Regions from separate parts of the Oribacterium sp. oral taxon 102 genome, predicted to be linked through region 1. Evidence: predicted binding sites of a transcription regulator. Region 1 holds the regulator's gene; each other region holds the start of a gene.
The links. Region 1 encodes HrcA, which represses chaperone genes, less so after heat shock. Its sites were predicted from a motif close to TGTTAGCACTCNNNNNNNNNGAGTGCTAACA; they were not measured.
Positions count from the first base shown of each region.

Region 2: HW273_RS05705 (co-chaperone GroES) is a predicted target of HrcA. The motif match lies at 1,831-1,861, and genes of this name have one in related genera.
Region 3: HW273_RS01585 (Hsp20/alpha crystallin family protein) is a predicted target of HrcA. The motif match lies at 1,534-1,564, and genes of this name have one in related genera.
Region 4: clpB (ATP-dependent chaperone ClpB) is a predicted target of HrcA. The motif match lies at 1,321-1,351, and genes of this name have one in related genera.

Region 1 covers NZ_JABXYT010000001.1:565,643-568,775, forward strand. Annotated here, with positions in the region: gene HW273_RS02605 (3D domain-containing protein) at 110-625, shown strand; gene hrcA (heat-inducible transcriptional repressor HrcA) at 813-1,841, shown strand; gene grpE (nucleotide exchange factor GrpE) at 1,870-2,511, shown strand; gene dnaK (molecular chaperone DnaK) at 2,556-3,133, shown strand, end outside.
Region 2 covers NZ_JABXYT010000001.1:1,224,817-1,227,949, reverse strand. Annotated here, with positions in the region: gene groL (chaperonin GroEL) at 1-1,436, opposite strand, end outside; gene HW273_RS05705 (co-chaperone GroES) at 1,457-1,744, opposite strand; gene HW273_RS05700 (nitroreductase) at 2,087-2,614, shown strand; gene HW273_RS05695 (guanylate kinase) at 2,867-3,133, shown strand, end outside.
Region 3 covers NZ_JABXYT010000001.1:361,613-364,745, forward strand. Annotated here, with positions in the region: gene HW273_RS01580 (C69 family dipeptidase) at 1-1,449, shown strand, start outside; gene HW273_RS01585 (Hsp20/alpha crystallin family protein) at 1,668-2,105, shown strand; one part of gene HW273_RS01590 (IS3 family transposase) at 2,222-2,789, shown strand; one part of gene HW273_RS01590 (IS3 family transposase) at 2,789-3,133, shown strand, end outside.
Region 4 covers NZ_JABXYT010000001.1:146,276-149,408, forward strand. Annotated here, with positions in the region: gene clpB (ATP-dependent chaperone ClpB) at 1-1,222, opposite strand, end outside; gene HW273_RS00630 (ABC-ATPase domain-containing protein) at 1,574-3,133, shown strand, end outside.

The sequences.
Region 1 (3,133 bases):
CGTGCTCCCCCGCTGTTTTGCCCGGCGGCATATAACCGGAATGGGAAATTGCCGCTTTCTGTTTTTTGGAGGAAAAATTTTGAGATTCACAGGGAAGAAACGAAATAGGATGTGTCTATGTCTGAGTCTGCTGCTGGCGTGCAGCTTCGTGCTCGGGAAGCCGATGCACAGTGTCTATGCGGGAGCGACCGTGCTGCGGGCGGTGGTGTTCCACAGCGGAGAGCAGGATGCGAAGGGCCCGGCGGAGGAGAACGCGGCGGAGAGTGCGGCATCGGCAGAGCCGGAGGAAAACGTGGAGGAGAATGGGAATACGCTGAAAATGGCGGACGGACGGACATTGACGCTGCTCGGCACATTCCGGCTGACCGGCTACTGCTCCTGCTATCAATGCTCGGAGGGCTACGGCAGCCGCACCGCGACAGGCGGACACGCGGCGGCGGGCAGAACCATCGCGGTGGACCCGCGCGTCATTCCGTACGGGACGCATGTTCTGATCAATGGACATGAGTATGTCGCGGAGGACTGCGGCGGTGCGGTGAAGAACCGGCATATCGATATCTATTTCAATTCCCACAGGGAGGCCGCGAATTTTCTGACGAATGCGGAGGTTTACCTGATACAATGAGAAACACCGTATTTTTATTCCATCTCTGCCCATTAAAGAGGGCAGGGATTTTTTTAACAGAAACACCTTGACACTCTCCCGCTGTACGAGTATTATATGCAGTAGATGTTAGCACTCATATATTTCGAGTGCTAATGAAGAGGAGAGGCTCAGGCGGATTCTTCAGAAAGGGGGCGGGCAGATGGAGATGGACAGTCGTAAGGTAGTGATCCTCACGACCATCATTAAGAACTATCTGGAGACCGGAGAGCCGGTCGGATCCAGGACGATCAGCAAGTATTCCGGACTGAACCTGAGCTCCGCTACGATTCGGAACGAGATGAGCGACCTGGAGGAGATGGGCTTTATTTTACAGCCGCATACCTCAGCGGGCAGGATTCCCTCCGACAAGGGCTACCGTTTCTATGTAGACCAGCTGATGGAGCATCAGCGGAAAGAGCTGGACGAGGTCAAGTCCAGTATGTTTGAACGGGTGGACAAGCTGGAGAATACGCTGAAGACGCTGGTGCGTACTGTCGCACAGAATACCGAGTACGCGGCGATGGTCACGGGTCCGAGTCTGCAGAAGAACAGGATCAAGTTCATTCAGGTCTCCCTCGTCGACGGGCTGCGGATCCTTCTGGTTATCATGCTGGAGGGCAATATCATAAAGACGGCGACGATTCTCCTCGGCGGCAGCGAGCATCCGGATTCGAACGCGATACTCTCCCTGAATCTTCTTCTCAATGACGAGCTTTCCGGGCTGAGCGTGGAGAGCCTGACGGAGGAGCGGTGCGGAAAGATCCTCGCCCGCTCCGAGTTCCGGGAGACGCTTCGGGAGATCCTCAGGGGCATCGTCGAGACGCTCCGCTATGACGGCAGCGACCTGCAGATCTATACCTCCGGCGCGACCAATATCTTCAAGTATCCGGAGCTGACGGATTCGGACAATGCGTCCAAGCTGATCTCCGCATTGGAGCAGAAGGATGAACTGATCGAGCTGATACAGGGCGTCGAGCAGGATACGGAGGCGACGAAGCGGCAGATTCAGGTCTATATCGGCAAGGAATCGCCGTTACAGAATATGGCGGATTGCTCGGTGGTGACAGCGAGCTACCGGCTCGGAAACGGCATGAAGGGCACGATCGGCGTCATCGGGCCGAAGCGGATGGACTATGAGAGAGTGCTCGAGATCCTCTCGAAGCTGATGAATGAGATGGACGGAGCCTTCCGATAGAGGGAGCACAGGGAGAAAGGAGCGAAAGGTGGAAGAGAAGGACGAAAAGGTGCAGGGTACCGAGGAAATGAGGGCAGGCGGGGCGGATGCACGGCAGGAAGGCAATACAGCCGGGAACGACGCGCCGGCGGAGACGGAGGCCAGCGCAGCGGCCGCAGAGGAGAGCTCTGATGCTGAGGGCTCTTCGGAGGAGAATGCCGGGAAGCATGCAGAGGAGGCGGGCAGCCCTGCGGAGCGGAAGCTCCGGCAGGAGCTCCTGGAAATGACGGATAAGTATACACGGCTCTACGCCGAGTTCGACAACTTCCGGAAGCGTTCCGACAGGGAGAAGTCCCAGATGTTCGAGCTGGGCGCGCGGGATGTCATCGAAAAGCTGCTTCCTGTCGTGGACAATTTCGAACGTGCGCTCGCCGCGGTGCCGGCGGAGACAGAGGATGCCTTCGCGAAGGGCGTGCAGGGCATCTACAGGCAGATCCAGAAGTTTTTTGCGGATCTGGATGTCGCCGTGATCGAGGCGGAGGGACAGAAGTTCGATCCGGCGAAGCACAACGCGGTGATGACCGACACCGAGAGCGACGCGGAGGAGGATACAGTCACGCAGGATCTGCAGAAGGGCTACACCTTCCGGGGAACGGTGGTGCGGCACTCCATGGTGAAGGTGAAGAAATAAAGGTATAGAGTACAGTCCGGACAGCGGGCGGAAAAGGAGACAATATGGGAAAGATTATCGGAATTGACTTAGGTACGACAAACAGCTGCGTAGCGGTTATGGAGGGCGGCAAGCCGACCGTCATTGCCAACGCAGAGGGGATGCGGACGACACCGTCTGTCGTAGCGTTCACGAAGAGCGGCGAGAGACTGGTCGGAGAGCCGGCGAAGCGGCAGGCGGTAACCAACGCAGACAGGACGATTTCCTCGATCAAGAGACACATGGGGACGGACTACAAGGTTTCCATCGACGGCAAGAATTATACGCCGCAGGAGATCTCCGCGATGATTCTCCAGAAGCTGAAGGCGGATGCCGAGGCATATCTCGGAGAGAAGGTGACAGAGGCTGTCATCACGGTTCCTGCGTATTTCAATGACGCGCAGCGGCAGGCGACGAAGGATGCGGGCAGGATCGCCGGACTCGATGTGAAGAGAATTATCAACGAGCCGACGGCGGCGGCGCTGGCGTATGGACTTGATGAGGATAAAGAGCAGAAGATCATGGTTTATGATCTGGGCGGCGGCACCTTCGACGTATCCGTCATTGACATCGGAGACGGCGTCATCGAGGTTATGTCCACCAA
Region 2 (3,133 bases), 660 kb from region 1:
GCATCATAGCCCATTCCCTGTGCGGACTCCTTAACCTTGTTGACGATCACCGCGCCCTCGACACCGGCGTTCTCCGCAATGATGAAGAGCGGAGACTCAAGTGCCTTGAGAATGATCTTCGCACCGGTCTTCTCGTCTCCATCCAGCGCGTCCACAACCTTCTGCACCGCTGCCTGCGCGTGGATGTATGCGGAACCGCCGCCGCTGATAACACCCTCCTCTACTGCGGCACGGGTCGCATTAAGCGCATCCTCCATACGGAGCTTCGCTTCCTTCATCTCGGTCTCGGTAGCCGCGCCGACACGAATCACTGCTACACCGCCCGCGAGCTTTGCCAGTCTCTCCTGCAGCTTCTCTCTGTCGAAGTCAGAGGTCGTGGTCTCGATCTGTGCACGAATCTGCGCCACACGGTTCGCGATATCCTGCTTGTCGCCCAGTCCCTCTACGACCGTAGTCTTCTCCTTCGTAACCTTGACAGACTTCGCGCGTCCGCACATATCAACCGTAGCGTCCTTGAGATCGAGTCCGAGCTCCTCGGAGATCACCTGTCCGCCGGTCAGGATCGCAAGATCCTTCAGCATTTCCTTCCTTCTGTCACCGTAGCCAGGCGCCTTGACAGCGACTACATTGAAGGTACCGCGGAGCTTATTCACGATCAGCGTCGTGAGCGCCTCGCCCTCGATGTCCTCTGCGACGATCAGCAGCTTTGCGCCGGTCTTGACAACCTGCTCCAGCACCGGAAGGATGTCCTGAATATTGGAGATCTTCTTATCCGTGATCAGAATGAACGGATCATCCAGCGCAGCCTCCATCTTCTCCATGTCGGTACACATATATGCGCTGACATAGCCGCGGTCGAACTCCATTCCCTCTACGAGGTCGAGCTCGGTATGCATGGTCTTGGACTCCTCTACGGTGATAACGCCGTCCTTGGAAACCTTCTCCATCGCGTCCGCTACCATCTCACCGACTGCCTCGTCTCCTGCGGAGATGCCGGCAACCTTCGCGATCTGCTCCTTGCCCTTAACCTTGGAGGACTGCGCCTTGATGGACTCTACCGCCGCATCCACAGCCTTGCGGATACCCTTCCGGAGAACGATCGGGTTTGCACCCGCCTCCAGGTTCTTCATTCCCTCGGTCACGATCGCCTGTGCGAGCACCGTAGCGGTCGTCGTACCGTCTCCTGCCACGTCATTGGTCTTGGAAGCGACCTCCCGTACCAGCTGCGCACCCATATTCTCATACGGATCCTTCAGATCGATCTCCTTCGCGATCGAAACGCCGTCATTGGTAATGAGCGGCGCACCGTAGCTCTTGTCCAGAACGACATTTCTGCCCTTCGGCCCGAGCGTAACCTTCACGGTATCCGCCACAGCGTCTACACCAGCCTGCAGAGCCTTTCTCGCTTCTACGCCATACTTGATTTCCTTAGCCATTTTTCTATCCTCCACTCCTCTTACTCTACAATCGCCAGAATATCATTCTGCTTCACAACGGTATACTTCTTTCCGTCAATTTCGACTTCGGAACCGGCATACTTGGAAAAGATCACATGCTGCCCGACGGAAACCTGCATCTTTACCTCCTTGCCGTCGATCACGCCGCCCGGGCCTACCGCGACCACCACCGCCTGGCCCGGCTTCTCCTTATCATCCTGCCCCGGAAGCACGATCCCACTCGCGGTGGTCTCCTCCATCTTCTCCTTCTCGAGAACGACTCTGTCAAACAGCGGAATTAACTTCATTCTGAACCTCCTATGTCTGCTTTTATATCTGAGCTTATACTCCAAATCTCCGTCCCTCTTGGAACTTTCTGTATTATATCCCCTTCTGTTAGCAGAGTCAATACTAGAGTGCTAATTTTTTTAGGAAATAAGTGACAATTCGCAACAGTTCAGGCAGGCAGAATTTTATGACTGATACGATAATGAAAAGCTTGCTCTCAAGGGGAATATCAGGCATAAAGATTTATGTAAGTAAAAATACAAGCCCGAGAATGTGCGCCCGCGCTTGTTGTACGATTCTACCAATGCTACAATATATCTCAGATTATTGAGGACAAGGTTTCGGATAAGGAGGAATCCGCCATGAATGAGATCATCAGAGCAATGGAGGAACGGCGCAGCATCCGCAGATTCAAGCCCGATATGCCGCCCAGAGAAACGCTGGAGCAGATCATAGAAGCCGGACTGTATGCACCAAGCGCCAAGGGAAAGCAGTCGACGATCACCGTCGCCGTCACAGACAGGGCGATGCGGAACAGGCTGTCCCGCACAAACTGCAGGATCGGCGGCTGGCAGGAGGATTTCGACCCCTTCTTCGGCGCGCCGGTCATATTGATTGTTCTCGCCGATAAGAGCTGGGCAAACCGAGTGTATGACGGAAGCCTCGTCATGGGAAATATGCTGCTCGCGGCGCATTCGCTTCATCTCGGCAGCATCTGGATCCACAGAGCGCGGGAAACCTTCGAGCTTCCGGAATATCAGCAGTGGCTGAGGGAGCTCGGCGTCGAGGGAGAATGGGAAGGCATCGGTCACTGTGCTGTCGGATATATGGACTGCGCGCTGCCGGAAGCAGCAGCACGAAGAGAGGGCAGAGTATTCTGGGCGGACTGATGTCTCTCCGGCACACTCTTCGCATAGGAGCTGCTCCTCCCTGCGGCACAGTCGGAGCGATCAGCTCCGGATCGTCCCGTCCGTTCCCATGCGGATGCGCCGAGATCCCCCCTTTTTTTTAAGAAGAAACTCATTTTGCAAAGTATTGACAATTGAAATTTATTTCCTTTTCGTGTATCCTTTAAGTAATCAACATACCTGATGCAAACGGGTTTTTAAAGCGGCTGTTCATCATTTTTCAGGAGGCGGTTTATGAATCACGAGAAGGAGTATTTCAAGAAGGTCGCAGAATATGGTCAGTTGGTTATCCTCGCAGGGCCGGACGCGGTAGGGCGGAGAACCGTACTCCGGCAATATCTGGCGCAGCATCCCAATGCAACGCAGTGTACTACCGTCACCACCCGGGAGCCCCGTGAAAATGAAGTGGATGGACGGGAGCATTTCTTCATTTCTCACAAGGAATTCGACCAGATGATCCGCACACATCAGCTGATTGACTATCATTACTATAAGCGGAAC
Region 3 (3,133 bases), 200 kb from region 1:
TATGACGGGTCTACTTTTGCTGCGCGCAACGAGGATTCGGGCTCCGGCTCTTTTATGCCGAAGAAATTTATCGTGGTCTCTCCGTCGGAGCAGCCCGGCAAGTACAGATCCGTGCTTTCGCATGTGGAGATCGAGCTGCCGGAGCACCCGATGCGCTATACTGCCATGCCGAATGCGACGGAAAAGGAGGGGATCTGGGCTGCGGCAGGCGTGAATGAGGTGAATGTTTCCATGACGGCGACAGAGACCATCACCTCGAATGAACGGGTGCTCGGCGCGGATCCGCTGGTTCGCTACCTGCCGGAAAAGGACGGACAGGAGGAGCAGGCGGGCGGCATCGGAGAGGAGGATATCGTCAGCATTACCCTGCCCTATATCCGGAGCGCGCGGGAGGGCGTAGAGCGGCTCGGAATGCTGCTGGAGAAGTACGGCACTTATGAGATGAACGGCATCGCCTTTCAGGATATGGAGGAGGTCTGGTGGCTGGAGACGATCGGCGGGCATCATTGGATCGCGAAGCGTGTGCCGGACGACGCCTATGTGATCATGCCGAATCAGCTCGGTATCGACAGCTTCGACCTCGCGGATGCGCTGGGAGAGAAAAAGGCGCATATGTGCTCGGCGGATCTCCCGCGCTTTATTGAAGAGAATCATCTCTCGCTTTCCTTCGACGGGACATTAAACCCGCGGGAGGCCTTCGGAAGCCATTCCGATGCGGATCATATCTACAATACGCCGCGCGCCTGGTTCATTGCGAGATATCTGAATCCGCACAGCTTTCGCTGGGATGGGGAGAATGCCGATTTCCGCCCGGAATCGGACGATATTCCGTGGAGCTTCGTGCCGGAGCGGAAGCTCACGGTAGAGGATGTGAAGTATGTATTGTCCGCGCATTTTCAGGGCACGCCATATGATCCCTACGCCAAATATGGAGATCCGGCGAAGCGCGGCTGCTTCCGCCCGATCGGCATTAACCGAAACAATTTCCTGAGTCTGGTGCAGCTCCGCCCGTCTCTGCTCCCGGAGCTTTGCGCGATCGAATGGGTCGCGTTCGGTTCCAATGTGTTCAATGCCTTTGTGCCATTCTATGCCAATGTGAACAGGACGCCGGACTATATGGCGAACACGGGGGAGAGGGTCACGACAGAGAACTTCTATTGGGCGAACCGTCTGCTCGGCGCATTGGCGGACGCACAGTTCAGCCTCTGCAAATCGCATATCGAGCGCTATCAGGCGGCGGTGCCCATAGAGGGCTACCGCATTCTTCATGAATATGACGAGAGAATCGGCGCCGGAGACGTCCGCGGCGGGGATGCGGTGAAGCTGCTTGAGGAAGCCAATGAGCGGATCGCCGTCATGGTTCAGGAGAAAACGGACGATACGCTGGATAAGGTACTCTATGAGGCGAGCTGCCAGATGAAGAACGGCTTCTCCCGCTCCGACGCATAAAACGTATAGATCCGTCAGCCGCTCCGCAGCTTCTGCAGGGAGAGAATGCAGGCGGCTGATGGAGACACAAAAAGTTCACAATTCTATTAGCACTCGTCTATTGACAGTGCTAGCAGCCTGTGCTATAACAGACAGCGTAAGGAAAAGAAAAGGATTTCTCTTACAGAAGCAGTACAGCAGTAATCGTACAACAATAAGATAAAGGAGGTTTTCATATGATGTACATGCCTAGCATTTTTGGAGAGAGCTTATTCGATGATTTCTTTCGCGATCTGGACGGCAGCTTCGCGGCGAAGCCGTTGTATGGGAAGCGGGCGAAGAACCTGATGAAGACCGACATTCGCGAGACAGAACAGGGCTACGAGCTCATGATAGATCTGCCCGGATATAAAAAGGAGGATCTGAAGCTCGAGCTGAAGGACGGCTATCTCAGCATCTCTGCCGAGAAGCATACAGAGTCTGAGAAGAAGGACGAGAATGGAAAGATGATCCGTCAGGAACGGTATTCCGGTTCCGTACAGAGAGGCTTCTTTGTGGGAGACGGTGTCCGGGAGGAGGACATCAGGGCGAAGTTTGAGGACGGCGTTCTGAAGCTGGATATCCCGAAGAAGGAGGTCAAGGCGCTTCCGGAGCACAGATACATTGAGATCGGCTGAGTCAGCCAAAGTTGAACAAACATAATCAGTCTATTTGAGCATAAGAAAAGGGGCTGTGAAGTGTACCGACCCCCAATTGTTAGACGATAATCTAACGATTGGAGGTCGGTATTTTTATGGCTAAATATAGCTATGAATTTAAGAAACAGATTGTTCTAGAATACTTGAAAGGCGATGGTTCATATCTCTGTCTATCGAATAAGCACGGTATATCCAACCAGGCTCAATTACAAAAATGGGTAGCTGCCTATAAAAAGTTTGGTGATGATGGTTTAAAAAGATCACGCAATCAAAAGATTTACTCTTTCGAAGAGAAGTTTTCTATAGTAGAGTCTTATTTAACAAGTGAACTCTCATATCAGGAGCTGGCTCTACAAGTTGGGATTAATAATCCTGCGTTGGTTAATCGATGGGTCAATGAGTTTAAAGCTGCCGGGCCTGATGCTTTGAGAACGCACAAGAAAGGCCGAAAGAAAACATTGAGTAAATCAAAAGACAGTAAGCGAGCTCAGGAAATCCAGGAAGCTAAGGTTGATACCAGTGCAGAGCACGTCCGGGAACTAGAGGATGAACTTCTTAAGCTCCGTATTGAGAATGCTTTTTTAAAAGAACTGAGGAGGCTGCGTTTAGTGGACAAAGCAAAAATGAGAGATGCGCACGGATCATCTTCAGTCTCCGAAGACAGTTCAAACTGAAAGACCTTCTCTCATACACCGAGATGCCAAAGGCAACCTACATGTATTGGCAGAAACGATTTGATTGTGAAAATCCAGATCAGGAGCTTGAAAATAAGATACTGGAGATTCGTGAGCAGAATAAGGACTATGGCTATCGAAGAATGACCGGTGAACTTAAGAACCAAGGTTATACTGTTAACAAGAAAAAAGTTCAGCGCATCGTGCAGAAACTAAACTTACAGGTCACATCCTTCAGACATAAAAGTCGTAAATACAGTTCGTACAAGGGTAAGGTTGGAACTGTTGCACCTAACAGAATACGTAGACGTTTTAATACTTGCATACCTCATC
Region 4 (3,133 bases), 420 kb from region 1:
TAGACTCCATCTCAGTCTTGATGAGCGCGCACGCCTCGTCCACGAGGTCGATCGCCTTATCCGGCAGGAAACGATCGCTGATATAGCGATCGGACAGGGTTGCTGCCGCGACGAGCGCGCCGTCTGTGATCTTCACGCCATGATAGACCTCGTATTTTTCCTTCAGCCCACGGAGAATGGAGATCGTATCCTCGACATTCGGCTCTGAAATCTGCACCGGCTGGAACCGCCGCTCCAGCGCCGGATCCTTTTCGATATACTTCCGGTACTCATCCAGCGTCGTCGCTCCGATACAATGCAGCTCTCCCCTTGCCAGCAGCGGCTTCAGCAGATTTCCGGCATCCATCGAGCCCTCCGTCCGCCCTGCGCCGACGATATTGTGGATCTCATCGATGAAGAGGAGAATCTGCCCCTCGGACTTCTTCACCTCATCCAATACCGCCTTCAGCCGCTCCTCAAATTCGCCGCGGTACTTCGCCCCGGCAATCAGCGCACCCATATCAAGCGCGAAGACCCGCTTGTCCTTCAGCGAATCCGGGACATCTCCGCCAGCGATCCGCTGCGCCAGCCCCTCGACGACGGCAGTCTTGCCGACGCCAGGCTCGCCGATCAGACAGGGATTGTTCTTCGTCTTCCGAGAAAGAATCCGGATCACATGGCGGATCTCCTCATCTCTGCCGATCACCGGATCGAGCTTCTGCTGCTTCGCGCGCTCCACCATTTCATAGCCATACTTGTTCAGCGCGTCATAGGTCGCCTCCGGATTGTCGCTGACGACCCGCTGTCCGCCCCGTACCTCGGAAAGCGCCTGCAGGAACGCCTCCTTCGTAATATGATATTCCCTGAACAGTGCCTTCAGGCTGCTGTCTGCCTCCTGCAGAAGCGAGAGGAAGAGATGCTCCACAGACACATACTCGTCCCCCATTGCCTTCGCATGATCCTCCGCATGCATCACGACGCGATTCAGATCCTGCGAGAAATACTGCTGCCCCGCTCCGCTGACCTTCGGGAGCTTTCGAAGCTCCTCCTCCATTGCGCCCCGGAAGCGCTCCGGATCCACACCCATCTTCGTGAAGAGCTGCGCGAGCAGACTTCCCTCCATTGTCATAAGACTGTACAGCAGGTGCAGCTCCTTTAGCTCCTGATGCCCGTAGTCCATCGCGATTTTCTGACTATTATTGATCGCCTCCACTGCCTTTTGCGTAAATTTATTAATGTTCATAACCCACTCCTTTCAGCGGCTCTGCTGCATACCCGCTCTGCTCTTCCCTACTCTCTCCGGTTCTTTCTTCCGGCCTATGGATTATATTATAGCATGATTGTTAGCACTGTAAAGAGTTGAGTGCTAATTTTTTCAAATTTTTTCCCTTCCTTCTTTAATCTCTTTTCCTTTTTGTTCCCTTTCCTCCCATTCAAAATCCATATCCCCATTGACATACGCATCCGTTATGAGTACGCTGTCAGGTAGCACGCAAAAAAACGATATCCAATGGAAACACTGATTGATTCATGACGCACGTACCATGGACGTAAAGCATGAAGAAAGCAGCGATTCCCTGACAGGAGGTGTGATTTGAAAAGCGAACAGGAGCTGGAACGGGAACTGCTTTCTCTGGATCAGCAGGGCTACTCTTCTTATAAAAGAATTCAGGGAGACTACCGTTTTCCCCAATATATTCTCTGTATCGACCATGTGCAGGTGGATCCCTTTGCGCCGCCCTCTAAAATCCGGATTGTTTTAGAGGATAAAACCGTGGGGCTGCCGCAGGATCTGATAGACAGCAAATCCAAACGGATTGCGGTTTCGGACTTTCTGACCAGAAGCTTCCGGCGGAATCTGCGGAATCTGCCGAAAAAGGAGGAAAAAAAAGAGAATCCCTATGCCAGAGCCTATGGCAGAAAAAGGGGGGAGGACAGCCCCTCCTCCACCGGAAACAGCAATCAGATCTTCATTGACCGCTGCGGGCAGGAAATTCTGGAGCGAACCTCGGTACTGATCAAGGAGCATCAGGTGGAAATCCGGCTGGAAGCAGGGCTTCCCGCTGCGGGACGGAGAATATTGGGCAGGGAGGCCAATGTGATCTTCCAGAAGCTCCTGCCAAGACTGGTGGAAAGCTCCTGTCTCTATGCCAATATAGACCAGGCGGCGTTGAAGCGTCAGGTACTGCTCTATCTGGATCAGGAGTATATACAGAATTCTCTGGCGGAAAGGAATCTGGTCGCATTCATCGCCAACGGCTCTGTCCTGCCGAGAAAAAGCGGCGTCGACGACAGCATCCTCCCGGAAGGGCTTCCCTTCCAGAGCCCCAAAAATCTGGAGCTTTCTTTCACCCTGCCCAGCGGAAAGCAGATTTCAGGGATGGGAATAGAAAAGGGAATCACCCTGATCGTCGGCGGCGGCTATCATGGAAAGTCCACCCTGCTGAATGCGCTGGAAAGAGGAGTATACCACCATATTTCCGGAGATGGCAGAGAGTTTGTCATCACCTGTCCGGATGCCGTGAAGATCCGGGCGGAGGACGGGCGAAGTGTAGAAGGGGTAAACATCAGCCCCTTCATCAACAACCTTCCCGGAAAAAGGGATACGCAGCGCTTCTCCACGGAAAATGCCAGCGGCAGCACCTCTCAGGCTGCCAATGTCATAGAAGCACTGGAGAGCAAGGCTTCCCTTTTGTTAATCGACGAAGATACCTCCGCCACCAATTTCATGATCCGCGACTGCAAAATGCAGAAGCTGATCGCAAAGGACAAGGAGCCCATTACACCCTTTGTGGACAAGGTAAAAGCTCTATACCGCGATCTGGGAGTCTCCACCATACTGATCGTCGGCGGCTGCGGAGATTATTTCGCCGTGGCAGACCGGGTCATTATGATGGACGAATATATGCCGAGAGATGTGACAGAAGAAGCCCTCGCCATTGCAGCAGAAAGCGGGGAAAAAAGAGAAGCCCCGCAGGAGCACTTCGGTGCCGTCGCCGAGCGGATCCCGCTGCAGGAAAGCTTTCCCCTTCGAGGAAGAGAGGATCGCTGGAAGGCAAGGGGAAAGGAAAGCATTTCCTACGACAGAGAAAGCATCGATGTGTCCTGTCTGGAGCAGCTGGTGGATGAGAAGCAGGTCAATGCACTGGCGGTG